3 regions of the Micromonospora sp. CNZ322 genome follow, and region 3 is predicted to be linked to each of the others. Evidence: riboswitches for the same ligand, from Rfam matches in the RefSeq annotation. Region 3 holds a riboswitch; each other region holds the start of a gene.
The links. A riboswitch is a leader RNA that binds a small molecule or an ion and turns the genes downstream of it on or off. The one in region 3 is predicted to bind cobalamin.
Positions count from the first base shown of each region.

Region 1: it holds a riboswitch for cobalamin, as region 3 does, so the genes downstream of both, cobN (cobaltochelatase subunit CobN) here and FB453_RS25615 (acyl-CoA thioesterase) in region 3, are expected to answer to the same signal.
Region 2: it holds a riboswitch for cobalamin, as region 3 does, so the genes downstream of both, FB453_RS14975 (ribonucleoside-diphosphate reductase subunit alpha) here and FB453_RS25615 (acyl-CoA thioesterase) in region 3, are expected to answer to the same signal.

Region 1 is NZ_VITD01000002.1:525,581-536,141, reverse strand. It holds gene FB453_RS07530 (maleylpyruvate isomerase N-terminal domain-containing protein) at 1-107, shown strand, start outside; gene FB453_RS07525 (hypothetical protein) at 104-823, opposite strand; gene FB453_RS07520 (RNA polymerase sigma factor) at 816-1,397, opposite strand; gene FB453_RS07515 (hypothetical protein) at 1,525-1,860, shown strand; cobalamin riboswitch at 2,213-2,389, shown strand; gene cobN (cobaltochelatase subunit CobN) at 2,648-6,316, shown strand; gene FB453_RS07505 (magnesium chelatase subunit D family protein) at 6,313-8,613, shown strand; gene cobO (cob(I)yrinic acid a,c-diamide adenosyltransferase) at 8,686-9,297, shown strand; gene FB453_RS07495 (cobyrinic acid a,c-diamide synthase CobB) at 9,291-10,561, shown strand, end outside.
Region 2 is NZ_VITD01000005.1:208,789-219,349, forward strand. It holds gene FB453_RS14930 (ferritin-like domain-containing protein) at 1-457, shown strand, start outside; gene FB453_RS14935 (DUF1330 domain-containing protein) at 521-871, opposite strand; gene FB453_RS14940 (TetR/AcrR family transcriptional regulator) at 994-1,584, opposite strand; gene FB453_RS14945 (TraR/DksA family transcriptional regulator) at 1,703-2,056, shown strand; partial or broken gene FB453_RS14950 (FAD-dependent oxidoreductase) at 2,252-3,334, opposite strand; gene FB453_RS14955 (hypothetical protein) at 3,316-3,492, shown strand; gene eno (phosphopyruvate hydratase) at 3,474-4,739, opposite strand; gene FB453_RS14965 (MerR family transcriptional regulator) at 4,858-5,772, shown strand; gene FB453_RS14970 (ribonucleotide-diphosphate reductase subunit beta) at 5,769-6,764, opposite strand; gene FB453_RS14975 (ribonucleoside-diphosphate reductase subunit alpha) at 6,821-9,142, opposite strand; cobalamin riboswitch at 9,335-9,551, opposite strand; gene FB453_RS14980 (enolase C-terminal domain-like protein) at 9,982-10,561, shown strand, end outside.
Region 3 is NZ_VITD01000012.1:192,290-202,850, forward strand. It holds gene FB453_RS25590 (PepSY-associated TM helix domain-containing protein) at 1-861, opposite strand, end outside; gene FB453_RS25595 (copper resistance protein CopC) at 1,059-1,658, opposite strand; gene FB453_RS25600 (Dyp-type peroxidase) at 1,655-2,914, opposite strand; partial or broken gene FB453_RS25605 (copper chaperone PCu(A)C) at 2,911-3,524, opposite strand; gene FB453_RS25610 (copper resistance protein CopC) at 3,590-5,638, opposite strand; cobalamin riboswitch at 5,770-5,983, shown strand; gene FB453_RS25615 (acyl-CoA thioesterase) at 6,181-6,627, shown strand; gene FB453_RS25620 (zinc-dependent alcohol dehydrogenase family protein) at 6,736-7,728, shown strand; gene FB453_RS25625 (DUF6924 domain-containing protein) at 8,277-8,738, shown strand; gene FB453_RS25630 (AEC family transporter) at 8,922-9,287, opposite strand; gene FB453_RS25635 (HEAT repeat domain-containing protein) at 9,311-10,540, opposite strand.

The sequences.
Region 1 (10,561 bases), on a different contig from region 3:
AACTGGTCCTCTACTTCTACGACCGCGTCCCGCTCGACGACCTGGAGACCACCGGCGACACCCAGCCGATGGAGCAGCTCGCGGACTGGGACCCGAACGCGTACTAGCCCAGTGAGCGCGCGATCTCGATCGCCTCGGCCTTGGTGAGGGTGCCCTCGAGCCGGTAGCTCACGTCGTTGTCCTGCCAGATCAGGGTCGAGGCGGCCAGTCGGGCGGTCTCCCTGCGGATCTCGCCCGCCCGGTCCACGTAGGACAACGCGTGTGGGCCGTCGACCCAGATGGCGAAGTCGCCGTTCACGTGAACCCAGTTCGCGCCCGGCGGGGTGACCTCCTTGTGAAAGGCCAGGTCGAGGTGACCGTCGAACGCGTCGACGCGCAGCGCGCCCCCGTCGTAGAGCAGCGTCGCCACCCGGTACCGGCCCGTGGCGTCCGGGTCGGCCACCAGCACCCGCTCCGGCGTGCCCAGCATCGTCGGCAGGCGGATCGGGAACCGCACCGCCCGTTGCGCCTCGTCCAGGGCGACGGTCCGCTGCCCGGGCAACGGCGACGCGGTGCCGGAGGGCTGCGTCGGGGCGGGCGAGGTGGCGATGCTGACCCCGGCGAAGCGCAGCAGCCCCGTGACGACGTCGGCGATCGCGGCCCGCGTCGGCGGCAACAGCGCCACCAGCAGGGCGATGAGCGCCACCGCGGCGAGCGACCGCCACCGACGCCGTCGTGGCGCGGGCGTGCCGAGTCGTACGCGGACGCGGGCGGTCACGTCGGGCGGATCGGGGGTGTCCAGCCAGGCGGACAGGTCGCGCAGTTCCCGTTCGAGGTCACCCATGCCGGACCTCCTCACGGTCGAGCAGGCCGCGAAGCTTCGCCAGCGCCCGGGACGTCCGCGACTTCACAGTGCCTCGGGGCCAACCCAGAGCCGCCACCGTCTCCTCCTCGGTGAGATCGAGGAAGAACCGGCAGACGATCACCTCACGGTCCCGTACCGGCAACTGTCGCAGGGCCTGCACCAGCGACGCCCGGCGCTCCCCGGCGAGGACCGCGCCGACCGCGTCGTCCTCGGCGATCTCGGACGTCGGGTCCGCTGCCGCCGCCCGCAGGACGAGCCCGTCGCGCCGGCCACGGGAGCGGTGCAGGTTGCGGGTCTCGTTCGCGACGATGGCGAGCAGCCACGACCGGAAGGACGCGTCACCCCGGTAACGGGACAGCTTCCGGTACGCCTTCACGAACGCCTCCTGGATGACGTCCTCGGAGTCCGAGCCCGCGCCGAGCAGCACCGCGGTCCGGTACGCGGACGCGGTGTGCCGGGCGACCAGGAGGTTGTACGCCTCCAGGTCACCTGCCCGAGCGCGGGTGACGAGCGCCTCGTCGTCCAGGGGAGCCTCCGTTCGGATCACACTCATGACACCGCCCACCCGCCGCGGGTTCCACAGGATTTCCCGACGCAGGTCAGCTCTCTCCCATCCGGCGTGCAGCGTATTGCCAGGAACCGGTGCTGCACTGGAGGGACGTCGAGGAGAGGGGCGGGGCATGAGCTGGTTCAACCGCCGGTCACGGGGTGCCGAGGCGACCCCGACGAAGCTGGACCGGGAGGCGACCCGCGACGACCTCGCGGCGCTGGAGGCGTTCGTGGCCACTCGGCGCGGGGTGGAGTTCTACCTGGAACCGGAGACGACGGCGACGGACACCACTGTGGTGGCGATCGCCCACGACGGCGAGTGGATCCGCCGCCGTACCGGAACGCCCCGCGCGGCCGGGGGCATCGCCCGCAAGCACGCGGTGCCGCTGTACGAGGCGGCGCGCACCGGCTACCCGGAGCGGATGCGGACCTGGAGCCGGGCCCACCCGGAACGCCACGCCCGCTGATCGGGGCGTCGAGCGGTGTCGGTCGTCGCGCGTGGCGTGTTCGGTCCCGGGCGTGTGTCGTTCGGCGCCTTTAGAGCTGAATCGTTGGCGACATCGCCGTACGTCCGGACCTGAAGCCGAGACGCGGACCGGAAGCCGAGGCGGCTGAATCGTCTACGACATCAGCTCCAAAGGGGCCGCGTGAACACTCCGCCCCCGGCCACGGGCCACTCCGCGAGGCCGGTCAATCAGTCCGCCCAGCCGCCGTTGCGGCGAGAGGCATCACCCGCACGCCGATATTTTCGCAGGTCAATGTGGTGGGCGTGGTCGGATGGTGGTGGGGTCCGCGTTGACCGGCGGCGCGGCGGTGTGGCAGCATTCGCGGCCTGACGGCAGTGAAGGAAGTCGGTGCGAATCCGACGCGGTCCCGCCACTGTCACCGGGGAGCGATCCCCCCTCGTGAGTCACGGCCGTGTGTCTGCGGTTGGAAGGCCGGGGGAGAGCGTCGATCCGGAAGCCAGGATACTTCGGCCGTCGGGACGTACCCCAGGGCGTGGACACCCGAGGAGGACCCGATGACGCACGGCGTCTCATTCATCGACGATTGTCGTCGTATTGCGCTCCAGGCAGCGCATTCCAAGGACACCGGCCACCGGCACCGCTGAGCTGATCGCCCGGCGCTGACCGGCCCCGACCCATGCGTCGGTGTGCCGTTCGCTCGGGCCGTCGTACCGGCTGACGCCGTACCCACCCGAATCGCCCCGGTCGCCCCCGTGAGGGCCCAGGGCGTCACTTTCCGGAGCCTGCCGTGCGCATCCTGCTGCTGTCCACCGCCGACACCGACCTGCTGGCCGCCCGCGCCAGCGGCGCCGACTACCGGCTCGCCAACCCCGCGCGGGTCGCCGCCGACGAGGTGCCCGCCCTGCTCGACGGGGTCGCCCTCGTCGTCGTACGCCTGCTCGGCGGTCGGCAGGCGTGGCCGGACGGCCTCGCCGCGGTGCTCGCCACCGGCGTGCCGACGGTCGTGCTCGGCGGCGAGGCGCTGCCCGACGCGGAGCTGATGGCCATCTCCACAGTGCCGTCCGGGGTGGTCACCCAGTCGCTGGCGTACCTGGTGGAGGGCGGTCCGGACAACCTGGGGCAGTTGGCCCGGTTCCTCTCCGACACGGTGCTGCTCACCGGGGAGGGGTTCGCCGCACCCGCGCCCACCCCGGCGTACGGCGTGCACGGCGAACACCCCGCCGACCCGGATCGGCCCACGGTGGGGATCGTCTTCTACCGGGCGCACGCCCTCGCCGGCAACACCGACTTCGTCGACGTGCTCGCGGACGCGGTCCGCAAAGCGGGCGGCAACCCGCTGCCGATCTTCTGCGGCTCGCTGCGCGGGCTGACCGCGGGCGCCGGCCCACTCGGACTCTTCGCCCGCTGTGACGCGCTGCTGGTCACGGTGCTCGCGGCCGGCGGCGCGGTCGCCGCGGACGCCTCCGGTGGCGGCGACGAGGACGCCTGGGACGTCGGTGCGCTGGCCGCCCTGGACGTGCCGGTCATCCAGGCGCTCTGCCTCACCAGCACCCGCGCGCAGTGGGCCGACAGCGACGCCGGCCTGTCCCCTCTGGATGCCGCCATGCAGGTGGCCATCCCCGAGTTCGACGGCCGGATCGTCACCGTGCCGTTCTCGTTCAAGCAGATCGACGCCGACGGGCTCTCGGTCTACGCCGCCGATCCCGAGCGGGCCGCCCGGGTCGCCGGGCTCGCGGTGCGCCACGCCCGGCTGCGGTACGTGCCGCACGCCGACAAGCGGGTCGCCGTGGTGCTCAGCTCGTACCCCACCAAGCACTCCCGGGTCGGCAACGCCGTCGGGTTGGACACCCCGGCCTCGGCGGTCCGGCTGTTCGCCGCGCTGGTTGAGGCCGGCTACGACCTGGGTGACGCGCCACCGCCCGACGACGGCGACGCGCTGATCCACGCGCTGATCGCCGCCGGTGGTCACGACGTGGAGTGGCTCACCCCGGAACAGTTGGCCGCCGCCGAGGCCCGGATACCGGGACCGACGTACCGGCGCTGGTTCGACGAGGTCCCGGCCGAGCTGCGCGGGCGGATGCGGGAGCACTGGGGTGAGCCGCCGGGCGAGCTGTACACCGAGGGCGGCGACATCGTGCTCGCGGGGCTGCGCTTCGGCAACGTGGTGCTGCTGATCCAGCCGCCCCGCGGTTTCGGGGAGAACCCGATCGCCATCTACCACGACCCGGACCTGCCGCCCAGCCACCACTACCTGGCCGCGTACCGCTGGCTGACCGCACCGGTCGCGGACGGCGGCTTCGGCGCGGACGCCGTGGTGCACCTCGGTAAGCACGGCACCCTGGAGTGGCTGCCCGGCAAGGGCCTCGGCCTGGCCGAGGACTGCGCGCCCGACGCGGTCCTCGGCGACCTGCCGCTGGTGTACCCGTTCATCGTCAACGACCCCGGCGAGGGCACCCAGGCCAAGCGGCGGGCGCACGCCGTGGTCGTCGACCACCTGGTCCCGCCGATGGCCCGCGCCGAGACCTACGGCGACCTGGCCAAACTGGAACAACTGCTCGACGAGTACGCGACAGTGCAGGCCCTCGATCCGGCCAAGGTGCCCACCGTACGGGCCCAGATCTGGGACCTGGTGCGCGCCGCCGAGCTGCACCACGACCTGCACGCCGAGGCGATGCCCGACGCGGACGACTTCGACGACTTCGTGCTGCACCTCGACGGGTACCTGTGCGAGGTCAAGGATGTGCAGATCCGCGACGGGCTGCACATCCTCGCCGACGCGCCCACCGGTGAGCCCCGGGTCAACCTGGTCCTGGCGGTGCTGCGCGCACCACAGATCTGGGGCGGCGCCCGGGCCCTGCCCGGCCTGCGACAGGCCCTCGCCGTCGCGTACTCCCTCGACGAGCAGGAGCTGCTCGCGTCGCCGGGACAGCGACTGGCACTGCCTGCGGCGCTGACCGACGTGGTGGACGGGCCGGCCGGCACCGCCGCCGACGCGATCGACCTCATCGAGGCCCTCGCGCGGCGGCTGGTCGTGGGCATGGAGACCCTGGACTGGGCAGTGGACACGGTTGACGCCGTGGTGACCGAGGTGACCGGTCGGTCGATCCCGGACGTCGCCGCGGTCCTGCACTTCGCCGCCACCGAGCTGGTGCCCCGACTGGACCGGACCACCGACGAGCTGACCAACACACTCGGGGCGCTGGACGGGAGGTTCGTGCCGCCCGGCCCGTCCGGCTCACCCACCCGCGGCCTTGTCAACGTGCTGCCCACCGGCCGCAACTTCTACTCCGTCGACCCGAAGGCCATCCCCAGCCGCAACGCCTGGGACGTCGGGGTGGCCCTCGCCGACTCGCTGCTGGCCCGGCACCTCGCCGACACCGGGGCGTACCCCCGCTCGGTGGGGTTGACAGTGTGGGGCACCAGCGCGATGCGGACCCAGGGCGACGACATCGCCGAGGTGCTCGCGCTGCTGGGCTGCCGGCCGGTCTGGGACGACCGGTCCCGGCGGGTGACCGGCATCGAGGTGGTGCCGACCGCCGAGCTGGGCCGCCCGCGCGTCGACGTCACAGTGCGCATCTCAGGGTTCTTCCGCGACGCGTTTCCGCACGTGGTGGCGCTGCTCGACGACGCCGTCCGGCGGGTCGCCGCCCTGGACGAACCGGCCGAGGAGAACTACCTGCGGGCGCACGTCGCCGCCGACCTCGCCGAGCACGGCGACGAGCGGCGGGCCACCGCCCGGATCTTCGGCTCCAAGCCCGGCGCGTACGGCGCTGGGCTGCTGCCCCTGATCGACGCCCGGACCTGGCGCAGCGACGCCGACCTGGCCGAGGTGTACGCGGTGTGGGGCGGATACGCGTACGGCCGGGGCCTGGACGGGCGGGAGGCGCGCGCCGACATGGAGCGCTCGTTCGCCCGGATCGCGGTGGCGGTGAAGAACCAGGACACCCGCGAGCACGACATCGTCGACTCCGACGACTACTTCCAGTACCACGGCGGGATGGTGGCGATGGTCCGCCACCTCACCGGCACGTCACCGCAGGCGTACGTGGGTGACTCGGCGATGCCGCACGACGTGCGTACCCGCACGCTGGGTGAGGAGACCCGGCGGGTGTTCCGGGCCCGGGTGGTCAACCCCAAGTGGATCGCCGCGATGCGCCGGCACGGCTACAAGGGCGCGTTCGAGCTGGCGGCCACAGTGGACTACCTGTTCGGCTACGACGCCACCGCCGGTGTGGTCGACGACTGGATGTACGAGCACCTGGCCGCCGCGTACCTCTTCGACGAGACCACCCGGGAGTTCCTGGAGCAGTCCAACCCGTGGGCGTTGCGCGGCATCACCGAGCGGCTGTTGGAGGCCGCTGACCGGGGGCTGTGGGCCAAGCCGGAGCCGGCCACCCTCGACCGGCTGCGCGACACGTACCTGGCCAGCGAGGGCGACCTGGAGGACCGGGTGTGAACGCGAGGAGTGAGCCGGTTTTGCGAGCCCCGCAGTCGCGAACGAAAGAAGGCCCAGTGACGACCTACCCGTTCAGCGCGGTGCTTGGCATGGCCGACATGCGGCTGGCGTTGCTGCTCAACGCGGTCTCCCCGGCGATCGGCGGGGTCCTGGTCCGGGGTGAGAAGGGGACCGCCAAGTCCACCGCCGTGCGGGCTCTCGCCGCGCTGCTGCCCCCGGTGCGCCGGGTGGCCGGCTGCCGGTTCGGCTGTGATCCGGCCGAGCCCGACCCGGCCTGCCCGGACGGCCCGCACCCGGCCGACGCCGCCGCCGAGACCCGTCCGGCCCGCCTCGTCGAGCTGCCGGTGGGCGCCGCCGAGGACCGGGTGGTCGGCGCGCTGGATCTGGAGAAGGCGATCGGCGAGGGGGTACGCGCCTTCGAGCCGGGCCTGCTGGCCGCCGCGCACCGGGGTGTGCTCTACGTCGACGAGGTCAACCTGCTGCACGACCACCTCGTCGACCTGCTGCTCGACGCGGCGGCGATGGGCCGCAGCCACGTCGAGCGGGAGGGCGTCTCGGTCAGCCACGCGGCCCGGTTCCTGCTGGTCGGCACGATGAACCCGGAGGAGGGGGAACTGCGCCCGCAGCTGCTCGACCGGTTCGGGCTCACAGTGGAGGTGGGCGCCAGCCGGGACCCCGAGATCAGGGTCGAGGTGGTCCGCCGCCGGCTGGCCGCCGACGCGGACCCGGCCGGCTTCGCCGCCCGCTGGGCCGACGCCGACGCGGAGATCGCCGACCAGGTGGCCGCCGCCCGCCGCCGACTTCCCGGGGTACGACTGCCGGACGCCGCGTTACGGCAGATCGCCGAGGTGTGTGCGGCGTTCGACGTGGACGGGATGCGGGCCGACATCGTCACCGCCCGGACCGCCCTCGCCCACGCCGCCTGGCACGGCCGGGACCGGGTCACCATCGACGACGTCCGGGTGGCCGCCCGGCTGGCCCTGCCGCACCGCCGCCGCCGCGACCCGTTCGACACCCCCGGGCTGGACGAGAAGCGCCTCGACGAGGCGTTGCAGCGCGCTCAGGACGCCCACCCCGACGACCCGGACGACGCCGGCCCCGACGACAGTGGCCCGGACGACAGTGGCCCGGACGGCGGCCCCCCGCGGGGCGGTGGCCCGGCCGGTGACGGCGGCCCGAACGGGGGCGGACCAAGCGCCGGCGGGCCGCAGGGCGGCGACGGCGTCGACCACTGTGAACCCGGGTCGGCCGGACACTCGGCGGCGGGTGACGGCGCTGGCCCGCAGGGACGCACCGACGGCCCGGACGGCACCGACGGCTGGTCGCAGCGCCAGCCGGGCGACCGGGGTAACGACGACGGCTGGCCGCAGCACCAAACGGGTGACCGGGGCGGCGACGGCCAGAACTCGCGCCCGCGCGGTGGCCGGCAGTCGGCGACCGGTGCCGACGACCCGACCGGCGGCGGGGAGTCCCAGCCGGTGGCCGTACCCCGGGGTGGGCTGAAGGCGCGGGTGCTCACCGCGCCCGGCCTGGGTGACGGGGTGCCGGGTCGACGGTCGCGGGCCCGCACCGGGCGGGGCCGCACCACCGGCGCCCGGGTGCCGGCGGGTCGGGTGAGCGCGCTGCACCTGCCGGCCACGATCCGCGCCGCCGCACCGCACCAGGCGGCCCGGGGCCGGCTCACCGGTCCGCTGCGGCTGCGCCGGGACGACCTGCGCGAGGCGGTTCGTGAGGGGCGCGAGGGCAATTTGGTGTTGTTCGTGGTGGACGCGAGCGGCTCGATGGGTGCCCGGCAGCGGATGACCACGGTGAAGGACGCGGTGCTCGCCCTGCTCACCGACGCGTACCAGCGGCGGGACAAGGTCGCGGTGATCGCGTTCCGGGGTGCCGGCGCCCGGACCCTGCTGCCGGCGACCTCGTCGGTGCTGGCCGCCTCGACCCGGCTGGCCGAGCTGCCCACCGGTGGGCGTACGCCGCTGGCCGAGGGCCTGCTCGCCGCGGCGGACCTGTTGCGGGTGGAGCGCCTGCGCGACCCGAAGCGCCGCCCGCTGGTCCTCATCGTCACCGACGGCCGGGCCACCGCCGGCACCCGCCCGCTGGACCGGGCGGCAGCGGCGGCCGCCGTCCTGGCCGCCACGGGGGCTCCGTGCGTGGTCGTCGACTGCGAATCCGGCCCGGTCCGCCTGCACCTGGCCGCCCGCCTGGCCGCCCAGCTGAAGGCCCCCCGAACCCCCCTGGAAGCCCTCACCCACCCCCACCCCCATCCCCGCGATCTTGCACTTCCTGTCGCGGCATAGAGGGCGAAGCGCGCATATGACCAACAGAAACTGCAAGATCGCGGGAGTGTCCGCGGGACGGGGGACAGGCTGATGCCGCAGGGACAACCGAGTTCGGTGCCCGCTGACGGGTTGACGACCCGGCAGCGGCGGCACCGGCCACTGCTGATCGTCCACACCGGACAGATGAAGGGGAAGTCGACGGCAGCCTTCGGGCTGGCGTTGCGGGCCTGGACGGCCGGGCTGCCGGTCGGGGTGTTCCAGTTCGTCAAGAGCGCCAAGTGGCGGGTCGGGGAGGAGAACGCCTTCCGGGCGCTCGGCGAGGTGCACGAACGCACCGGCCAGGGCGCGCCGGTGGCCTGGCACAAGATGGGCGAGGGCTGGTCCTGGATTCAGCGCGGCGGCGACGCCGACCACGCCGCCGACGCCCTGGAGGGCTGGCGGCAGATCCAGCGTGACCTGGCCGCCGAGCGCTACGGGCTGTACGTGCTGGACGAGTTCACCTACCCGATGAAGTGGGGCTGGGTGGACGTCGACGAGGTCGTCGCCACCCTGACCGAGCGCCCCGGCTTCCAACACGTCGTGATCACCGGTCGGGACGCCGACCCGCGCCTGGTCGCCGCCGCCGACCTGGTCGCGGAGCTGACCAAGGTCAAGCACCCGATGGACGCCGGCCAGAAGGGCCAGAAGGGCATCGAGTGGTGAGCGCGCACCTGTCGCTGCCCCGGGTGGTGGTCGCCGCCCCGGCCAGCGGCCACGGCAAGACCACCGTGGCCACCGGGCTGCTCGCCGCGCTGCGCCGACGGGGCCTCACGGTCAGCCCACACAAGGTCGGCCCCGACTACATCGACCCCGGCTACCACGCCCTCGCCGCCGGGCGGCCCGGGCGCAACCTTGACCCGTTCCTGGTCGGGGCCGACCGGATCGCCCCCCTGCTGCGACACGGCGCGAGCGTCCCCACGCCCGCCGACATTGCCGTGGTCGAGGGCGTCATGGGCCTGCACGACGGCGCGGTGGGCCGCCGTGACTACGCCTCCACCGCGCACGTCGCCCGGCTGATCGAGGCACCCGTGCTGCTGGTGCTGGACACCACCGCGCAGGGCCGGTCGGCCGCCGCGCTCACTCTCGGCATGGCCGCGTTCGACACTGCGGTACGGATCGGCGGGGTGATCCTCAACCGGGTCGGCTCACCCCGGCACGAGACCCTGCTGCGCGACGCCCTCGCCGAGGTGGGCGTACCGGTGCTCGGGGCGGTCACCCGCGCCGCCGAGGTGGCCGCGCCGGCCCGGCACCTCGGACTGGTGCCGGTCGCCGAGCGGGCACCCGAATCCGTAGCGATCGTCACCGCGCTCGCCGAGCTGGTCGAGGCCACAGTGGACCTCGACGCCGTGCTCGCCCTGGCCCGGAGCGCCCCGCCGCTGACCACCCTGGCGTGGGACCCGGTCGCCGCCGTCGGCGGGTCGGCCGGCATCGAGCGACCACGGGTCGCCCTCGCCGGCGGTCCGGCCTTCACCTTCTCGTACGCGGAGACCGCCGAACTGCTCACCGCGGCCGGCGCGGACGTCGTCACCGTCGACCCGCTACGCGACCCGGCGCTGCCCACCGGCACCCGGGCGGTCGTGATCGGCGGCGGCTTCCCCGAGGCGTACGCCCAGAGGCTTGCCGACAACACCGGGCTCCGCGCCGAACTGGCTGACTTCGACGGGCCGATCGTGGCCGAGTGCGCCGGACTGCTCTACCTCGGGCGGTCCCTGGACGGCGTACCGATGTGCGGCCGGCTGGACCTGACCACCCGGATGACCGACCGGCTCACCCTCGGCTACCGGGAGGCCCTCGCCGTCACCGACTCCCCGGTGGCGCGCGCCGGCGAGCCGGTACGCGGCCACGAGTTCCACCGCACCACCACCGACCCGGGGCACGGCGACGCACCGGCGTGGCGCTGGAACGACACCGAGCACGGCTTCGTCGC
Region 2 (10,561 bases), on a different contig from region 3:
GGACTTCGCGTTGGCGTCGTTCCTGCTCTCCGTGCTCGGCGAGGGCAGCTTCGTCGACCTGCTCTCGTTCCTGCACGAGAACGCCCCGGACCCGGTCACCCGCAGGATCTGCTGGCTCGCCATGCAGGACGAGCGCCGGCACGTGGTGTTCGGCATGGCACACCTGGAGCATCAGGCGCGGCTGGATCCGCTGCTGCGGGACCGGCTGCGGGCGGCCATCCACCGCCGCCACGACGCGCTGGTCGACACGGCGGGGCTCAACGCGGACGTCTTCGACGCGCTGGTGCTGCTCGCGGCGGGTGGTTGGCATCCGGACGACGTGTCCGCCGGCTTCGACCGGGTGCAGGCTCTGCAACACGCGATGGATCAGGGCCGTCAGCGCCGCCTCGTCCGCCTGGGTTTCCGGCCCGACGAGGCGGCGGCGCTCTCCGCCCTGCACACCCGCAACTTCATGTAGCCGATCCCCGCGCACGGCGCGGCGTGCGCGGGGATCGCGGTACGGCAGGTCAGCGGGCGCTGGTCACTGGCCGAGCAGGGTGCGGATCTGACGCGCGTAGCCGGCCACAGTGAAGTCCGGGCCGACGGAGTCCACCAGGACCAGGTCGTTGATGGTGTGATCGACGCGCAGCGCCAGGATCGCCTGGTACTCGGGCGAGTTGTACCAGGTCATGGCGGTCTCCGCGTCCGGGAACTCGATGAGCACGACCGAACCGGGCCAGCTGCCCTCGAGGACCTGCACCTGGGCATCCAGGACGAGCCACCTGGCGCCGTACGCCTCGGTGGTGGCCTGCACCTGCTCCAGGTAACGCAGGGACTCCTCGGTCGGCACTCCGCCCGGGATACGCAAATGATTGATCAGGTACGTGCTCATGTCTCACTCCTCATTGCAGGTGCTGCTTCCCGGTCGCGGGCGTACGACCGGTCGTCTTGGATTGGGTACGGGCCGGGTCGAAAGGAACGACGCGGACTGTTACCGAGGGGACCAGACGCGGATCAGGTGAGGATCCGGGCCGTGGTGATCGTGAAGAACTCCCGGAGGGCGGCCGGGTCACCGGATGCCTTCGCCCGCGCTGCCGCGCCCTCGTAGCTGGAGACGACGAAGCCGGCGAGATCAGTGGCGGGTTCGTCGCCGTGCAGTTCACCAGCAGCCCGCGCCTGCTCGATCGCCGTGGCGAGCGCGGCGACCCAGCGGCCGAAGCCGGCGTCGACGGCGTTGCGCAGGAGATCGCTGTGCGCTGGGATCTCGGTGGCGAAGTTGCCGAGCAGGCATCCGCGGTCACCCATGGTGTCGCCGAGGCCGGTGATGTACCTCAGATGAGCGGTGATCCGCTCAAGCGGGGTGCCGCCCCGCTTCTCGTCGAGCATCTCGAGCCCCATCGCCGCGGAGTATCTCGCCACCGAGTCGAGGGCGAGGTCCTCCTTGCTGGCGAAGTGGTTGTAAAAGGTGCCCTTGGGCGCCCCGGCCGCAGCGACGATGTCCTGGACGCTCGTCCCGTTGTAGCCCCGCAGGTGGAACAGATCCAACGCGGCGTCGGACAATCGTTGCCGGGTCCCGGCGGAGGCCGGCGACTTCGTTCGTGGCATCTCGTGGCACTCCTCTCGCCCGGGGTTCCGGCTGACTGAGAGACACCACGATATGACCGGTCGTCTCGGAATGCCAGTGATGTGACCACGGTCATCCCCCAGGTACTGTGGAACGGCCATGAACAGGGATTCCAGCGCCGTGCGCGAGGAGTTGCTGCGGCTGCGCGAGCAGACCGAAATCCAGGCCACCGCCCTGGACGGCGACCTTCGGAGTCTTTTCGAGGCGTCCCGGTCGTCCAACGCCGATGACGAGCACGACCCCGAGGGCAGCACGATCGCCTTCGAACGCGCGCAGCTCACCGCCGTCCTGGACGCCACCCGCCGACGCCTGGCCGAGCTGGACGTCGCGCTGCGACGGGTCGACGACGGCAGCTACGGCGTGTGCGAACGGTGCGCCCGGCCGATTCCCGCCGAGCGACTCGTCGCCCGCCCGTCCGCGCGTACGTGTGTCGCCTGTGCCAGCCGACGGTGACGGTGCCTGCCTTGGCGGTGGTCCGCCCGGCCGCGCCGCCGGCGGGAGGGAGTCTCACTTCGGGGGAACCGTCCGACTGCGCGGGCTGCCCGGCGTCTCGCTCTGCCGAGCGGTATACCTCTGGCTCATAAATATGACCCACAGGTATACCGCTCATCACGGTGCAACCTCCAGGAGCACCGTCGTAACCGGTGATCAGCTGGCGCAACAACCTCCTGCGGGCGCGGCGTCGAGGGCGATGAGGCTGATCGGTGCGGACAGCAGCCCTCCGGAGATGCCGGTCGACAGTCCGCGCCCTGTCGGTTGCGGCCCACAGCAGTCGTCGCCGCCCGCCGAGACGGCGGAGTCACTGCTGCACACACCGGTTTCGGGCAGGTCGAGCTGGACGTCGCGGGCGGCGGCCCAGTCACCGGCCAGCGCGGCGACCACGGAGCGGACCTGCTCGTAGCCGGTGGCCATGAGGAACGTTGGTGCCCGGCCGTAGGACTTCATGCCGACGGCGTAGTAGCCCTGCTCCGGGTGGGCGAGTACGTCCACGCCGTGCGGCGGCACGGTGCCGCAGGAGTGCTCGTTGGGGTCGATCAGCGGTGCCAGGGCACGGGTGGCACCCAGCACCGGGTCGAGGTCCAGCCGCAGCTCGGCGGCGATGCTGTGGTCGGGGCGGAAGCCCGTGGCCGCGACCACACGGTCGACGGTGATCGACTCGACCCTGCCGTCGCCGTGCCGTAGGGCCACACTCACCCGGCCGCCCGTCGGGGTGAGCGTCTGCACGGAGAAGCCGGTGAGCAGCCGGATCCGTCCGGCGTCGACGTGCGCACGCAGCCGTACGCCGAGCGCGCCCCGCGCCGGGAGGGCGTCGGCGTCCCCGCCGCCGTAGGTACGCGTCGGCGCGGCGGCCCGGATGGCCCAGGTCACCTCGGTGCCGGGCTCGACGGCGGCCAGCTCCGCCAGGGACAGCAGGGTGTTCGCGGCCGAGTGACCGGCGCCGACCACCAGGGTGTGCCGTCCGACGAACCGACCCCGGTCGGCGCCGAGGACGTCCGGCAGCGCGTGCTCCAGGTACGCCGCCGCGTCGGCCTCCCCTCGCGCGCGCAGACCGGACGCGCCGAGGACGTTCGGCGTGTTCCAGGTGCCGGAGGCGTCGATGACGGCGCGGGCGACCAGCTCGTCGCCGTCGGCGAGGCGGAGCAGGAACGGTGCGGTGTCGCGTCCGGCGGTACGCAGCCGGTCGAGGCCGAGCCGGCTGATCGCCTCGACGCGTGCCCCGTACCGCACGTAAGCGCTACGAGGACTGGAAGCTCGACGACCCGGCCGGCAGGGGCGTCGACGCCGTGCGCCCGATCCGCGACGAGATCCGGGACCGGGTGGAGAAGCTCCTCACCGACCTGAACCTCGTCACCGGACCGAGGCAGACCCCTCAGCGGCCTCCGGCGTAGCGGGCGCGCTCGCCCAGCTCCTCCTCGATGCGGATGAGCTGGTTGTACTTGGCCGTGCGGTCGGAGCGCGACAGCGAGCCGGTCTTGATCTGACCGCAGCCGACGCCCACAGCCAGGTCGGCGATGGTGGTGTCCTCGGTCTCCCCGGATCGGTGCGACATCACCACCCGGTACCCCGCCTTGTGCGCGGCGTCCACCGTCGCCAGGGTCTCGGTGAGGGTGCCGATCTGGTTGACCTTGACCAGGATCGCGTTGGCGTAGCCGCCGTCGATCCCGTCGCGCAGCCGGTCGACGTCGGTGCAGAAGACGTCGTCGCCGACCAGCTGCACGCGCTCCCCCGCCACCGCGGTCAGCCGCTTCCAGCCGGTGATGTCGTCCTCGGCCATCGGGTCCTCGATCGAGCTGATCGGGTACCGGGAGACCAGGTCGAGCAGGTAGTCGATGTGCTCCTCGACGGTGCGCCGGCGTCCCTCGCCGACGTAGTCGTAGACGCCCGCGCGGAAGAACTCCGAGCTGGCCGGGTCGAGGCAGATCCGCACGTCGACGCCGGGCTGGTAACCGGAGTCCTCGATGGCGCGCAGCACGAACCGCAGCGCCTCGTCGGCGTCCGTGACGTTCGGCGCGAAGCCGCCCTCGTCACCGACGTTGGTGTTGTGCCCGGCGGCGGCCAGGGACGCCCTGAGGGTGTGGAAGACCTCCGCGCCCATCCGGACCGCCTCGGCGAAGGTCTGCGCTCCGACCGGGGCGATCATGAACTCCTGGAAGTCGAGCGGATTGTCGGCGTGCGCGCCACCGTTGATGATGTTCATCATCGGCACCGGCAGCAGGCGGGCGCCGACGCCACCGACGTAGCGGTACAGCGGCTGCCGGTGGGCCAACGCCGCCGCCTTCGCAGTCGCCAGGGACACCGCCAGGATCGCGTTGGCGCCCAGTCGACCCTTGTCCTTGGAACCGTCGAGAGCGATCATCGTCTCGTCGATCAGGGCCTGGTCCTCCGCGTCGAGCCCGAGCACCGCGTCGGCGATCTCGCCGTTGACCGCGGCGACGGCCGTGCTGACGCCCTTGCCGTGAAAACGCGTCCGGTCCCCGTCACGCAGCTCGACCGCCTCGTTCGCCCCCGTCGACGCGCCGGACGGAACCGCCGCCCGGCCGGTCGACCCGTCGGCGAGGACCACGTCGGCCTCCACTGTCGGATTGCCCCTGCTGTCGAGGATCTGCCGAGCACGCACCCGACTGATTGCCGTCATCACACACTCCCTGCTCAAGCTGCCTGTTCGCAGCCAGACTGGCAGGAAACGGCGGCCCTGACACCGCGACGATGGACACGTTGACCCGTACCCCGGGGTGCGGGTTTAGGGTCGCGGGATGCGGGTGGGTGAGTTGGCACGCCGGACCGGAACTACGGTCCGGGCACTGCGGTACTACGAGTCGGCCGGGCTGGTCGTACCCCGGCGGCTGGGCAACGGCTACCGCGAGTACGACCCGATCGCGGTGCGCCTGGTGGCGCAGATCCGGGAGCTGATGGCGCTCGGCCTCACCGTCGAGGAGACCCGCCCGTTCGTCGAGTCGATCGCCGATGGTTCCGACGACACCGACGTGTGCGCGGCGGCGGTGGCCACGTACCGCAGCACCATCACCAACCTCCAGGAGCGGATCGGCAAGTTGACCGCCCAGCGGGACGCGCTGGACGCGCGCCTGGACGCCGCCGCGACCCAGGTCGTACCCGGCAGTCCCGCCGAAGGCGCCGACCCCATCGCGCTGGTCGGCGTCAGATTGCCACCGCTGTCCTTCTACGGCACCGACGGCCGCCCGGTCGATCTCGGCGCGCTCGGCCCCGGCCGCAGCGTCATCTTCGTCTACCCGCTGACCGGACGACCGGGCGTCGACCTGCCCAACGGGCTGCTGGAGATCCATGGCGCGCGCGGCAGCACCGAGCAGGCCGCCTGGTTCCGCGACCACCACGCCGAGCTCCGCGCGGCCGGCGCCGCCCGGGTGTACGGCCTGTCCGCGCAGTCGACCGGGTACCAGCGAGAACTCGCGCACCGACTGCGGTTGCCCTACCCGCTGATCCCCGACCCGAGGCTGACCCTGGCCGACGCGCTGCGGTTGCCGACCCGCACCGCCAGCGACATGACGCTCTACGAGCGGCTGACGCTGATCGTCGCCGACGGCGCTGTCGAACACGTCTTCCACCCGATCCCGGACCCGGCGTCGCACCCACTGCACGTGATGCGGTGGCTCACCAAGCGACGCCAGGCCCCCGGATCGGTTGCCGCCTAGAAATCGTCGTCGAAGGCGACAGTGCCGGTCACCCCGACCTGGTACGCCGACACCCGCCGCTCGAAGAAGTTGGACAGCTCCTGGACGTCCTGCAACTCCATGAAGCCGAACGGGTTGCTCGACCCGTAGTGCGGGGCGATGCCGAGCTGGGCGAGGCGGCGGTCGGCGACGTGCTGGAGGTACTCCCGCATGTCGGCCAACGTCAGACCGGGCACACCATGGCCCAACAGGTCCTCGGCGAACTGCACCTCACACTCGACCGCCTCGGTGAGCATCCGGCGAACCTGGTCGGCGAGGTCGTCGTCGAACAGGTCCGGTTCCTCGGCACGGACGGTGTCGACGACGTCGAACGCGAACGCCATGTGCATGGACTCGTCGCGGAACACCCAGTTGGTGCCCGAGGCGAGGCCGTGCAGCAGGCCGCGGGAGCGCAGGAAGTAGACGTACGCGAACGCGCCGTAGAAGAACAACCCCTCGATGCAGGCGGCGAAGCAGATCAGGTTGAGCAGGAACGTCCGCCGGTCCTCGCGGGACCGCAGCTCCCGCAGGTCGTTCAGGGAGTCGATCCATCGGAAGCAGAACTCGGCCTTGCGACGGATCGAGGGGATGTTCTCGATGGCGGCGAAGGCCTCGAAGCGCTCCGTCTCGTCGGGCACGTACGTGTCGAGCAGGTTGAGATAGAACTGGACGTGCACGGCCTCCTCGAACAGCTGACGGGACAGGTAGAGGCGACCCTCCGGGCTGTTGACGTGCTGGTAGAGGTTGAGCACCAGGTTGTTGGCGACGATCGTGTCACCGGTGGCGAAGAACGCCACCAGGCGGCTGACCAGGTGCCGTTCGGCCGGCGACAGCTTGTCCAGGTCGGCGAGGTCGGCGTGCAGGTCGACCTCCTCGACCGTCCAGGTGTTGCGGATCGCGTCGCGGAACCGGTCGAAGAAGTGCGGGTAGCGCATCGGGCGGAGAGTCAGGTCCATCCCGGGGTCGAGCAGCATGTGCGTGGTCCTCGTGTCGGCGGTGGTGGCGTCGGTGGTGGCGCTGTCGGCGGGAGTCACTGGCAGGCCTCGCACGACTCGGGGTTCTCCAGCGAGCAGGCCAGCGCCTCCGCGTCAACCGCGACGGCGGGCGCGACAGCGCTGACGGTGGCCTGCTGGATCCGCGTCGCGGGGCGCGAGCGCAGGTAGTAGGTGGTCTTCAGCCCGACCTTCCAGGCGTACAGGTACATCGAGGAGAGCTTGCCGATGGTCGGCGCGGCCAGGAACAGGTTCAGCGACTGGGACTGGTCGATGAACGGGGCGCGGGCGGCGGCCAGGTCGATCAGCGCCCGCTGCGGCAGCTCCCACGCGGTGCGGAACAGCTCCCGTACGCCGGCCGGCAGCTCGGCGATGTCCTGCACCGAACCCTCCGCCCGCTTGATCGCCGAACGGATCCGCTCGGTCCACAGACCGCGGGCCTTCAGCTCGCGTACCAGAGCGGTGTTGACCTGGAGGAACTCCCCCGACAGAGTCTCGCGCTTGAACAGGTTGGACACCTGCGGCTCGATGCACTCGTAGCACCCGGCGATCGAGGCGATGGTCGCTGTCGGCGCGACCGCCACGAGCAGCGAGTTGCGCAGCCCGTACGCCTCGACCCGCTCGCGCAGCGCGTCCCACCGCGCGGTCTGCGTACCCTCGACACCCCACAGGTCGGGCTGGAGCTGGCCCCGCGCGGCCCGGGTCTGCGGATACGCCGGATGCGCGCCGAAGTCGCGCGCCAGGTCGGCGGAGGTCTCCAGTGCGGTCAGGTACAGCTCCTCGCTGATCAGGGTGGACAGCTCCCGCGCGGCCGGCGAGTCGAACGGCAGCCGCAGCGCGAAGAAGACGTCCTGGAGGCCCATCAGCCCGAGTCCGACCGGCCGCCAGCGGGGGTTGCTCGCCGCCGCCTGCGCGGTCGGGTAGTAGTTGATGTCGATGACCCGGTCGAGGAAGGTCACCGCGGTCCGCACCGTGGCGCGTAGTCGCTCCCAGTCGATGCCGCCGTCGGTGAGATGGGCGGCGAGGTTCACCGAGCCGAGGTTGCACACGGCGGTCTCGGTGTCACTGGACACCTCGACGATCTCGGTGCAGAGGTTCGACAGATGCACCACGTTGCCGGGCTCGGCGGTCTGGTTGCAGAGCCGGTTGGCGGCGTCCTTGAAGGTCATCCAGCCGTTGCCGGTCTGGGCGAGGGTCCGCATCATCTTCCCGTACAGCTCCCGTGCCGGGACCTGTCGTACGTAGCGACAGTGCGCCTCGGCCTCCCGGTACGCGGCGTCGAACCGCTCCCCCCACAGGTCGGGCAGCTCGGGCACCTCGTGCGGGTCGAACAGCGACCACAGCTCGTCGGCCTCGACCCGGCGCATGAACTCGTCCGGGATCCAGTTGGCCAGGTTGAGGTTGTGGGTACGTCGGGCGTCCTCGCCGGTGTTGTCCCGCAGTTGCAGGAACTCCTCGATGTCCGGGTGCCACGGCTCCAGATAGACGCAGGCCGCGCCCTTGCGCCGGCCACCCTGGTTCACCGCGGCGACGCTCGCGTCCAGCGTGCGCAGCCACGGCACGATCCCGTTGGACTGCCCGTTCGTGCCCCGGATCAGCGCGCCCCGGGAGCGGACCCGGGAGTACGCGATGCCGATGCCACCGGCGAACTTGGACAGGTTGGCGACCTGGGCGTACCGCTGGTAGATCGAGTCCAGCTCGTCGAGCGGGGAGTCGACCAGGTAGCAGGAGGACATCTGGGTGTGCCGGGTGCCGGAGTTGAACAAGGTCGGTGAGCTGGGCAGGTAGGCCAGGCTGGACATCAGCCGGTAGAAGTCGACCGCCTCGTCGGCCGTCCGGGACAGACCGCAGGCCACCCGCAGCAGCCAGTACTGGGGGGTCTCCAGCACCAGTCGGCTGGTGGGGTGGCGCAGCAGGTAGCGGTCGTACACGGTGCGCAGGCCGAAGTACTCGAACCGGCGGTCGCCGTCCGGGTCGATGGCGTGGTCGAGGGTCGCGGCGTGCGCGGCGACGAACGCGGCGGTGTCGTCACCGATCAGGCCCTCGGCGTGGCCGACCCGGATCGCCGCGCTGAACGAGGTGATGCCCTGTCGACGCACCTCCTTGTCGACGTAACCGGCCAGCAGCCGCGCGGCGAGGCGCGAGTACTGCGGCTCCTCACCGATCATCTCGGCCGCGGTCTGGATGGACAGCCGGTCCAGTTCGGCAGTGGTCGCGCCGTCGTAGAGGCCGCTGATGGTACGGGTGGCCACCCGCATCGGGTCGACGTCGGTCAGGTCGTCGGCCCACCGTTCAACCGCTCGGACGATCTTGTTCACGTCCACGGGTTCGGTGCCGCCGTCGCGCTTGCGGACCTGCATCGGCGTCCGCCGCACTGTCGCGTCGCCGCTGGTCGGGACTACCTCGGTGACTGTCACCACTCGCTCCTCGGAGTTCGAGACCTGGTGGCCCGGACGCGAGGGGACAGACACCAACGGACGCCACGCCAGCCCGGCGTGGGTCAGGGGGCGTCAGCCGTCCCACGCGGCCTCGGACCGCCGCCCACCCGGGTACGGGTACGCGGCGCGCTGGCAGGTCTTCGGACTCGCGGGCACGACCGGTGTCGCCGGTCTCCTACTGGCCGTCGCTTCCCAGGCCGATTGGTGGCCCAGTGCTGTTGACGGCGGTCGTTCCCACTCACCGCTGCGGGACAGTCCCGGATTTCCACCGGGTTCCCTGTTGCCTCGACCACCCCGGATGAGCGGCCGAACCAGCTGCGCTCGACACCATATATAGGGACGCAGCCGTTGTCACACCCCACATGTCGTTCTCGGGCGTGTCGGTGCCGACTCGGTGACCACCGTCACCACCCCGGCCGGCCACGCCAGGCCGACCGACGCCCGGCACCGGAGACGGGCTCTTCGGGCGGGTGTCGACAGTCGACAGAGATTTGACGTATCGAGACCAGGGTGGCGCAGGCCGCACTCATACGCCACCGTCAATGCCCCGTGATGGGATGGAACATCCAATCTCCACGGACCGCCACTCCCGCCACCTTCACCCGTCAACCGGCATGATGGGCGGCAAGGCGGATCAGCACGGCGAGGCAAACATCATATGTCTGCGGGCCTGCGATGATCGACATCGTTGACGCGCCGGAGCGGCCCTCCGTATACTCCCAGTGATCATCTGATCTTTAGCCTAGCCGGGCGAGGAGCGCATGCCGCAGATCACCGCCGTCACCGTCGAAGACGTCCGCTTCCCCACCTCCCTGACCGCTGACGGGTCAGACGCCATGAACAAGGACGGCGACTACTCGGCGGCCTACGTCGTCCTGCACACCGACGGCGTCGACGGCGTGGGCGCGCCACTCGCAGGGCACGGCCTGACCTTCACCATCGGTCGAGGCAACGACATCGTCGCGGCGGCGGCGGTCCACCAGGCACAGCTCCTGGTGGGCCTGGACGTGGCGACGATGGCAGCGGACATGGGCGCGGTCTACCGCCTCCTCACCTCCGACTCGCAACTGCGCTGGCTCGGCCCCGAGAAGGGCGTCGTCCACCTGTCCCTGGCCGCCGTGCTGAACGCATCGTGGGACCTGGTCGCCCGGCTCGCCGACAAGCCGCTGTGGCGGCTGCTCGTCGACATGTCCCCCGAGCAACTCGTCGACATCGCGGACCTGCGCTACCTCTCCGACGCGCTGACCCGCGACGAGGCACTGGCCATCCTGCGGGCCAAGGAGGGCACGAAGGCCGCCCGCCTCGCCGAGCTCGACCGGACCGGCTACCCCGCCTACACCA
Region 3 (10,561 bases):
GCCCCCACCGGTCTCGGCAGGGGCGGGGGGACCGGTGGTGAGGCTGGTGGAGATCTCCGGAGTGCGGGCGCTCAGCGCGTCGAGACCGGCGGCGAAGTTCGCGCCGGCGTAGCGGGACCAGGTCAGGCCGGTGACGGAGAGGAAGAGGAGTCCGACGGTGAGCCAGATGCCGGTGGTGGCGTGCCATCCTCGGGTACGGCGGACACCCTTACCGGCGGACAGGTCCGGCACGAGCAGATGCCGAGTGGCGGCTCGGGCGGCGCCGCGTCGACGCCACCAGAGGATGACCCCGCCGAGCGCCATCACCCACAGCCAGCTCGCAGCCAGTTCGGAGTAGTGCTCGCCCACCGTGCCCAGGTGCAGGTGGCGGTGCAGGTCGTCCAGCCAGGTGGTGGCTGGCGTGGACCCGAACCAGGTGGTGAGCTGCCCCTGGGACTCGCCGGTGTACGGGTTGATGTAGACAGTGTGCTGGTTCTCGCCCAGCTCGGGCACTGAGAACACCACTTTGGTGGTCCGGTCGCCGTCGCCGGGTTGCACTGTGGTGATGCTGCCGTCGGGGTGCGCGTTGCGGGCGGCCCCGATCTGCTCGGCCAGCGGGAGCTGACGGTCACCCACCTGGGCGACGGTCAGCTGGTCGCCGTAGAGGATCGAGTCGAGTTGCGGGGTTGTGGTGTAGGCCAGGCCGGTCAGTGCGGCGACCACCAGGAACGGGGCGACGAGAATGCCCGCGTAGAAGTGCAGCCGCAGCAGCAGCGCACCGAACGGCGACGTGCGCCGGGCGGGTCGGGCCGGTTTCTCGCCGGTCGTAGCGGTCGTGGCGGGCTCCGGCGTCGGCGTGCCGGACAATTCGGTGAGAGACATGGTGATCCGATCGGAAGAGTCGGGAAGCACGAAGGCGTTTCCCGTACTGGTCTGGTCGCCCGGTGAGGTGTCGCGTCGGCCCTGACTGGTAGTCGGGGGAGAGACGCCGGCGGTTCCCGAAGATCAGGTTCCCGATGTCAGGGTTACCGAGGCGGTAGCGACGGTGCGGGCGAGCCGACCGCATGGGGCGGGTCGGATCAGCGCCGGGCCGCCCGCCGCCACAGCAGCCCAGCCGTCACCAGGACGAGGAGGGCCAGCACGGCAGCCGCGACGAGTACACCGGCGCTCGGACCGCCGCCGGACTTCGCTGCTGCTGCTGCTGCTGCTGCGGCGGCGGACGGTGCGGGCGCTGACGCGCTGACGTTCGCAACCGGCGTGACGCTGGACGTCGGATCGGCCACAGTGAACGGATAGGACCCCTGAACCGGGTGCCCGTCGACGGAGACGACCCGGTAGGCGACCGTGTATGTCCCGTTCGGCAGGGTGTCGGTCACCTGGACCGTGCTCTTCGCTCCGGTGACGACCGGTTCGCCGGTGGGAAGCTTCCGCTTGGCGGCGTCGGTGAGCACGATGGTGGTGAACGCGGGGTCGAGTCGCTGCATGAATTCGAGCGTGATCTCGGTCGGTGTGCTCGGCACTGTCGCGTCCCGGGCAGGCGTGGCCGTCCGGAGCGAGTTGTGCGCCCAGGCCGGGCTGCCCGCGATCAGTACCGCCACGAGGACGGCGAGCACCGCCGCGCCGAGCCGGATGGCGGTGGGGCGAGACGGCGGTACGGTCGTGACGGCTGGCGCGGTCATCCGAGCACCTGCTCGCCGATCCACCCGCCCGGTTGACATCCGGGCGGGATGGCGAAGACAGCGGACCCGATCGGCGTGGTCCACTCGTTGAGCAGGTCCCGGTCGGCCAGCCGGCGCTGGATGGGCAGGAACTGTCGGGCGATGTCGGCCTGGTACGAGGTGAAGATCAAGCCGCTGTCCGCGTGGCCCTCCGCCGTCGGCACCCCGTCGTAGTTGTAGGGCCGGCGCAGGATCTTCAACCGGTCGTCGGTGACGTGGGCGCGGGTCAGGTGAGAGAAGTCGGGGATGACGGTGAGGCCGTCGGCGTCGGTGGCGGCGAAGTCGGGTTCGTCGTGTTCGGCGGTGCCGGTGAGCGGTGCGCCGGTGTCGAGCCGTCGCCCGACGGCGAGTTCGCGGTCGGTCCGGCCGAGCAGGTCCCAGGTTTCCATGTTCATGCTGATCCGGCGGAGCACCACTGTCGTGCTGTCGCGCAGCCACGCCGGGCCGTCCGGGACCCAGAGGGCGGTGTCCATGGGCGCGCCAGGTCGGGGGTTGGCGGTGCCGTCGAGCTGACCGAACAGGTTGCGTTGGGTGTGGCCGCCCGGCTCGACACCCGGGCTACGCCGGAAGCCCTGCTGGACCCACCGCACTGTGGCGAACGGTCGGCTGTCCTTGATCAGGACCCGCTGGGTGTGGGCGACGGAGATCGCGTCGTCGGCGCAGATCTGCAGCAGCAGGTCGCCGCCGGACCAGGTCGGCTGAAGTCGGTCGATGCGGAACGACGGCAGGTCGGTGACCGATGCCGGCCGGCGGTCGTCGACGCCGGCCGCCCGGTAGAGGCCCGGCCCGAAGCCGAAGGTCACTGTCAACCGTGCCGGCAGCAGCCCGAGTTCGGCCTCGGTGTCGGCCAACGCGGGCCGACCCTGGGTCAGCCGGGCGGCGTCGTCGGTGAGCAACCGCAACATCCGGCCCAGCGCGGCCCGGTCGACGCCGGCCCGCAAAGTGAAGGCCACGAACGACGCGTGCGCCTGCGGTTCGGTGGCCACCCCGGCCTGCCGGGCGCCGTGGAACGGCTCGACCAGGCCGCCGACGGTCGCCGCCAGCGTCGCGTCGGCGGCGGTCGCCGACGGCGGCCCGGTCCTCCCCGCAGGGGTGGCGGAGATCGTGGCACCGCCGGCCAGTGCTCCGCCGGCGGCCAGTGCTCCGCCGGCGGCCAGTGCTCCGCCGGTGAGCAGGCCACGCCTGCTCACCGGTCGGACCTGTGGTGTCTGGGTCACGATGCCGGGCTCATGCTCATCTCCGGCGTGGCGCTCATGCCGGTCATCGGTTCGCCGTGCCCGGGGGCGTAGCTCTCCTGCGCGCCGGTGAACGGCTTGGCCATAGCGCGGAACTGTTGGGTCTTGCCGTCGGCGAAGGTCAGGGTGACTGTCAACTCGTCGCCGGCCTGAACGGGCTTGGTGAGGTTCATCAGCATGAGGTGGTCGCCGCCGGGCTCCAGAGCGTGCGAGCTCCTGGCCTTGATCACGATGCCGCCCTGCTTCTGCCGCATGACCATCTTGCCGTCCTTCACGGCCATCTCGTGCAGCTCCATCGGCGACAGGGGGTCGTGGCACTCGTCACCGTGACATCGGTGTCGCCGTCGTTGACCAGGGTCCCGAAGGCCGCCGTCATGCCCTTGTCGGCCGCCTTCACCCAGGGGTCACGAATGCCGAGCACACCAGCGTCCGGGTTGGCCGAGGCCGAGGCCGAGGCCGACGCGGACGGGCCCGCCTGCGCTGTCGACGGAGAGTCGGACGAGCCGCAGCCGGCGACGCCCACCGTCAGGATCGCGGCAGCGAGCACGGCGGCCGAGCGGCGGCGTGAAGCGTTTGGGCTGGTGGTGCGCATGTGTTCTTCCTCCGATGGTTGCTGCTGGGAGGTTGGTCGGCCGCAGCTCGGAGAAAGTTCCGGACTCAGGGAACGTTGATCGTGAACTCCCCGGTGTGCACAGTGCCGGCGACCTGGAAGTCGAAGAAGGCCCGGTACCGGCCCGAACTCGGCGCGGTCAGCCAGAACTTGACCGTCCCGTCGACCAGCTCCTGCTCGGGGTGGACGTGCACGTAGCCGAGATCACCCTCACGAACGACGACCAGGTGCCCGTACGCGCCCAGGTATCGCTTCAACTGCGCCGGGACCGTCGGGTCGGCGCTGACCTGGAAGTGGATCGGCGCCGTCACCCCCACCGTCGGGGAGCCGGTCATCGACACCGTGTACGGGCCAGCCGTCGCCTGCGCCTGAGCGGGCGGCAGCGCGGTCGGGCTGTGCGCGCCGGGCACCGTGTGGTCGACGCCCAGCACGAGAGGCTGCTGCTTGCCGTCGGCCGCGGTGACGGAGAAGTCGGCGAAGACGCGGTAGCCGCCGGGTCGGGCCAGCGTCAGGGGGACGCTCCAGGTGCCGTCGGGTGCCATCGTCGGGTGCAGGTGCTGGTAGCCGGACAGGTCGCGGCCCACCACGATCAGGTGCAACGGCTTGTCGTGGACGACAGCGAAGCGGGTCGCCGCCTGCCGGTCGGTCCCGACGATGCGGAACCGGTAGTCCGCGCGTACACCAGGCGGTTGGGACCGCTCCAGCGGTTGCAGGGTGTACCCGCCGGCGCTGACCGTCGTCCCGGTCGCCAGCGTCGCGCCCGTCGCGTCGTCACCCCGATGCGTGTGCGGCCCCGTACCGGCCGGGTGTTGGTGCCCGTCGGTCGCCGAGCCCACCTGGCCCGAGTCGGGCGGTCCACCGGCTGACGGTCGTGCGTTGCCGGTCGCCGGGCTCTCGTCGGCGGTGCCGATACGGGCCAACCCGAACCCGGCCAACAGGGCCACCACCAGACCACCGACGAACAGCGCCAGGTGGGTGTTGCTCAACCGGGACCCAGGCGTCGCGGCGGCCAGGTCCGTGTCGGGCCGTGGTCCGGAGTCGACCGCCGGCTCGCCGTCCGTGCTGGCGAGGGCCTTGGTCACCTGATCGGTGGGCGTCGGATCGACAGCAACGCCCGTGCGGGCCGTGACGACCGTGTTGCCCTTGCGCTCCGCCGGCACGGTGGCGGGCCGCTGCTTGTCGCTCGCGGTACGCGCGACGACGCCGCTCGCCGCGCCGACCTTGCCCCCGCCGGTCTTGCCCTCGCCGACCTTGCCGCCGACGGTATTGCCAGTGCCGGTCCTGTTCATGGCACGGGCGCCACCGCCGCGTCGACCGGAGGTCGCCGCCGAGGTACGGCCCCGGCCGGTGGGTGTGCCGCCGGATCGGCGACGCCAGACGACGAACCCCGCCATCGCTCCGACCGCCGCGACCGCCGCCGCCCAGCCGGCCCAGGCCGGTGCCCCAGGACCGCTCTCCTCGGTCGACCCGGTCGGCGGGGCCGCCGCAGCCGGCGGGGTCGACGGATCGTCCGCGGTGGTCGGCACCGCCGAGGCCTGCCCGGACGTGTTGTGCTGCTCGGTGGCGGCCACCAGCGCCGGGTCCGGTTGGGTCGACGGCGGGCTCCATCCCTTCGGCGCTGCCGTCACCCGCCCGTCGTAGCGGAAGGTCAGGGTGCCCCGCACGGTGTCGCCGTCCGAGGCGACCGACAGGTAGCTCACCGAGTACTGACCCTTGGCGGGCAGGTGGGCGACGGACACCACCGCGGGGAACCCCGTGGTGTACTCGCGTGGCTCGAACTGTCCGTTGACCAGGAAGTACTCGCGCACCGGCTTGTCCAGCGGCTTCGGCTCCCCCTGCGACCAGCCGTTGTCGACACGGGTGCCGCCCGGGGCGGTGATCGTGAAGAACGCGTTGGCGGCAGCCTTCTCGGTGAAGTAAAGCTGCACCGACGTCAACGGCTCGCGCACTGTGGCGCCGCTCGCCGGTGTGGACATGGCCAAGGTCCCGTGAGCTGCGGCGGGTTGGGCGGACGCGAGGAGGGCGACCGCCGAGGCGAGGAGGAGTGCGAGGAGGCCCGAGACCACCCGCCCGCAAGTCTGGGGGAGACGACGCATCTGGATATCCTCACCCTCGCGAGACTTTTTTCAAGAGGTGGCGATCTTCTTCCTCAGACGACAAAAGTTGACGATGAGGCCATCCGCCGCCCCGGCGGGACGCCCCGGGTGGACACATTCCCTGGCCAGCTATGCTCGCCGGCGGCGCTGGTTCGCCCCGTCGTGACCGGCTGGGCGTCGTAAGAGGGAACCCGGTGGAAATCCGGGGCTGCCCCGCAGCGGTGAGTGGGAACGACCGCCGTCATCAGCACTGGGCCAGTGGCCTGGGAAGCGACGGCCAGTAGGGGACCGGCGCGACCGGTCAGGCCCGCGAGTCCGAAGACCTGCCGGCACCGCGTACACAACCGTGTGCGCTGCCGTCGGCCTCGCGGGTGGGCTGAGCGGGTGACGGGTCGTGCGTGTGGCGCACGGCCAGGTCCTCGTCAGCGTGTGTCCGCGACCCGGCGGTGTGGTTTCCCGAGGGACGGACTACCGCTGTGCACGACACCACCACGATCGCCGGCCGAGCGCCGTCGGCGTCGCACCTGACCCTTTCGCAGATCATGGACCAGCACCACACCAACCTGATGGGTACGGTGCACGGCGGCCGGATCCTCAACCTCATCGACTCCGTCGCCGGTGTGGTCGCCGCCCGGCACTCCGACGGACCGGCGGTGACCGCCGCCATCGACGAGACGGCGTTCCTCCGCGCGGTGCGCGTCGGTGACGTCGTGCACGTCGACGCCCGGATCACCTGGGCCGGCCGCAGCTCGATGGAGGTGGCGGTCAAGGTGACCGCCGACCGGTGGGACCGGGCGGTGCCGCCCACCGACGTGGCAACCGCCCACCTGGTCATGGTCGCCATCGACGACGACGGCCAGCCTCGTACCGTGCCGCCGCTGCTGCCGGAGACCGATGGGGACCGGCGACGGTACCGGGAGGCGGAGATCCGCCGGAAGCACCGACTGGCGCTGCGGCGGGCGCTCCTCGACGGTGCCGAAGACGACTGACCCGTGCGCGGTCCGCCCGTGGCGGCGCTGGCGCGGTCCGAGGAACCCGCCCCGCCGCCTATCCGGTCGGATAGCGTCCACGTGAAGCCTCGATCACGGAGAGTGTGGATGGTTATGCGCGCTGCGGTGCTGCGGGAGTTCGACGTTCCGCTGACGGTCGAGGAAATCGGCGATCCCACCCCCGGGCCCGGCCAGGTGCTGGTGCGGATCGTCGCCAGCGGGGTCAACCCGCTCGACACGAAGATCCAGGCTGGAAAGGCCGCGCACGCGCGGGTCGAGCTGCCCGCGGTGCTCGGCCTGGACCTTGCCGGCGTCGTCGCGGCGGTCGGCGCGGACGTGACCGGATTCGAGCCGGGAGACGAGGTGTACGGGCTGTGCGGGGGCGTGGGCGACCTCCAGGGTTCGCTTGCCGAGTACGCCGCAGTAGACGCCCGGCTGCTGGCCCGCAAGCCGAACACCCTCTCGATGCGGGAGGCCGCCGCGCTGCCACTGGCGGCGATCACCTCCTGGGAGGGGCTCGTCGACCGGGCCGGGGTCCGCGCCGGGCAGAAGGTGCTGGTGCACGGCGGTGCCGGCGGTGTCGGATACGTGGGCGTGCAACTGGCCCAGGCGCGGGGCGCCGAGGCGTACGCCACGGGCGGGCCGGCGAGCATGCGGGTGATCGAGAGCCTGGGCGCCGTGCCGATCGACTACACCACGAGCACTGTCGAGGAGTACGTCGAGAGGTACACCGGCGGCGAGGGGTTCGACATCGTCATGGACAACGTCGGCGGCGCGACGCTCGACGCCTCGTTCGCGGCGGTGCGCACCTACCACGGGCACGTCGTCAGCGCGCTGGGCTGGGGCTCACACTCGCTCGCCCCGCTGTCGTTCCGAGGCGCGACCTACTCCGGCGTGTTCACGTTGCTGCCGATGCTCACCGGGCGGGGCCGCGAACACCACGGCGACATCCTGCGCGAGATCGCGGCGCTGGCCGACGCCGGCGCGCTGCGCCCCCGACTGGACGGGCGCAGGTTCACGCTCGACACGGTCATGGACGCCCACCACCTGGTCGCCGGCGGCACCGCCGAGGGCAAGGTCGTCGTGGACGTCGCCGGTTGAGCCGAGCCGTTCGTTTCCGCAGAGTGCTCTTCGGTTCTACGCAGCGGTCGACAAGGTTCTATGTGGCCTGGCAGGGGAGTGTGCGCAGGTCAAGGCGGTAAGGAGCTGTTGGTGGGCCTGGCCTTGTAACTGGGAGCAGATTGGGTGCAGGTTGGCGAAGCGGTCTCCGCGCCCGAAGTGCCCACCGACGCCGGAGAGAGACGATGGCTGTGATTTGTGGTGATGCGGTGGAGCGGTGCGGCGTGACCTCCCAGTAGAGGTCGAAGTGGTCAGGCGTCCTGCTGCCGGGATGGCTGGTGCCGGCCGGCGTCTCGGGCCGCCTAACGCCATGCCTGTAGGTGTGCTGTAGGTCGATGTGAAGCGTTGTGGGGGGCTTGCTGGGGTCGGCCGCGGTTCCGTCATTTGAGACTCCGATCCCACGGTCAACGCCCTGGCCAGGCGCTTCGGGGTGGAGACCTCTTCGGCGGCACCGAAGATGTCAGCCATGGTGCTCCCGGCCGTCAGTTGGGTGACGTCCGCTCAGCTGCCGGTGGCCTATCCTCCCGTGCGTGGATGAGCGCATGTGGCACCAGAGTTCCGACGTATCCCTTGTCATCCGTACCGATTTTGCCCATCCACAGGAATGGACAGCGATTCAGGCGGCGATCGCTGAACCGCAGACAGAAGACGGGTTCACCGCTTTCGTTGCATTCGTCGATGATCGTGCGTTCGAGGGGATCACGCCGTCGCAGCTCCTGGAGGTGGTGCCCGCGGATTTCAATCATGCCGTTGCCTTCCTCGTCGACACGAAGGCGCTGACCCACCCTGATCGGCCGATCCTGGTAGTCAACCTCTACGACTACGTGGAAGATCTAGAGGACCAGGGCAAGGGGCCGCAGTACGGTGCCACGTTCCGAGTCCTGCCGTCCGAGATGTGGTCGGTTCAAAACAACCTCACGATTTCGAACATGGACTGGGAAGATTTTGCCGACAATGCGAACGGCGAAGGCATCTTCCGCGGCTTCTACTAACACGCAACCTGATGCGAACATCTGCCGCCGCATGGCGCATTAGCCGTCCGTACACCCTCACGGCCAGTACGGCATCGAGATCGCCCGCCGAATCATCAGGCGATGATCGTGGCTGCAGACCCGGCCGCCAGCGCCATGGTCGGCGTGACTCACCATGATTGCTGGACGAGTCAGCTGACGGACCTACCCGAGCAGCGCCGCCGCCGCGGCCAGGGTGGCCAGCGACAGCGTCGTAGTCACTACCACCGCCCGGTTGGCCACCGCCTCGCCGACGCCGTACTCCTGGCTGAAGATGAACGTGTTCTGCGCTGTCGGCAGGCCTGCGCACACCACCACGGCGAGCAACTGTGGCGCGGATAGGTGCAAGGCCAGCCCGGCTGCGTACGCGATGACCGGCTGTGCGACGAGCTTCAGCGCGGTGATCACGGCCAGCTCGGCCAGCTCGGCCAACTCGGCCGGCTCGGCCCGCGACGGCGCCGTGCGGTGCATCGACGCGCCGAGCGCGACCAGGGCGGCCGGAACCGCGGCGCCCGACAGTCTCGCCAGCAAATTGCTGACTGTGGGCTGCCGGGTCAGCGAGCGGTGGGGTTGGTTAGTCGGCCCAGTTCGGTTGCGGCGAGTTGGCGCAGGGTCTGGTTGGGGTCGCGGGTATACCGGTGGAGGATGTCCGGGGCAGCGTCGGGCGCGAGGTGTCGTGCCACGACCGCGACGCGCTGACGGACCAGTGGATCTGGGTCGTCCGCCAATTCGATCAGGAGTCGCCCCCGGAGTGATGGCCCGCGATCGGCGCTGGCGAGTCCGCTGAGGGTGGCCGCTCGTACTGCGGCCTCGCCGTCTCGTGCCAGCATCGTGAGTTGCGGCGCAACGCGGGGATCCGAGTCAGCCGCCTTCGCCAGCGCTTTCGCGGCTTGGACTCGCAGTTGTGCGTCTTGGTCGGCGGCCAGCACCAGCAGCGCATCGACCGCCGCCGGCCCTCCGACCGAGCCGAGAGCTTCCGCGGCGTTCTCGCGGACGTGCCGATCGGGGTCCTGGAGGAGCCGTTGCAGGGCCGGGATCGCCTCGTGACTGCCGAGTCGCCCGAGTGCGTAGGCGACCATGGACCGTACTCGCGGTGTCGGGTCGGCGGCGAGGGCAGCGAGCGGTGCGACCGCGTCAACGCGGCCGGTGTAGCCAAGCCTGCTTGCGGCCGATACCCGGACCTGCTCGTTCAGGTCACGCAACGCCAGGACGAGCGCGCCGAATGCCCAGTCGTCGCCGGCTGGGTCAGGGATCGATCCGACCGCCATAGACCTGATCTCTGGGTCGGCGTCGGTCACGGCCGTGGCGAGCAGCTCGACATCCTGTGCTTCGACCACGAACCCGAGGGCCCACAGCCCCACACGGCGCAGCTCCGGCGTATCACCTGTGGCGGCATCACGTACCACACGCTGGCTGGTCGCCCGGTCTGCGTGCAGCAGCTCGATGATTTCGGCCTGGAGGCTGTCCTGGTCGTCCCCGAGATCCCGCGCCGAAGCGCGTAGCAGCACCGGCAGTGCCGCCACGCCCTCGATGCCTGCCAAGACACCGGCAATCAGATCCTGGCCGTAGAAGTTCCCCTCGTCGAGGAACCGGTCCAGCACCTCCCGCAGCCGGGGTACCAAGGTGGTGTCCCCGGATGCGGCCAGTGTCGTGACCGTCGGCGCGATGTCGTCGTAATCGTCCTCAAGCTCCACGGCATGCCGGACCACAGCCTCCAACGCCCCACGGCTGTCGATCATCCGGTCACCCTGCCACATCACCCGGCGGTGGAACACCGCACCCATGCACGCACGGTCTATGGATCG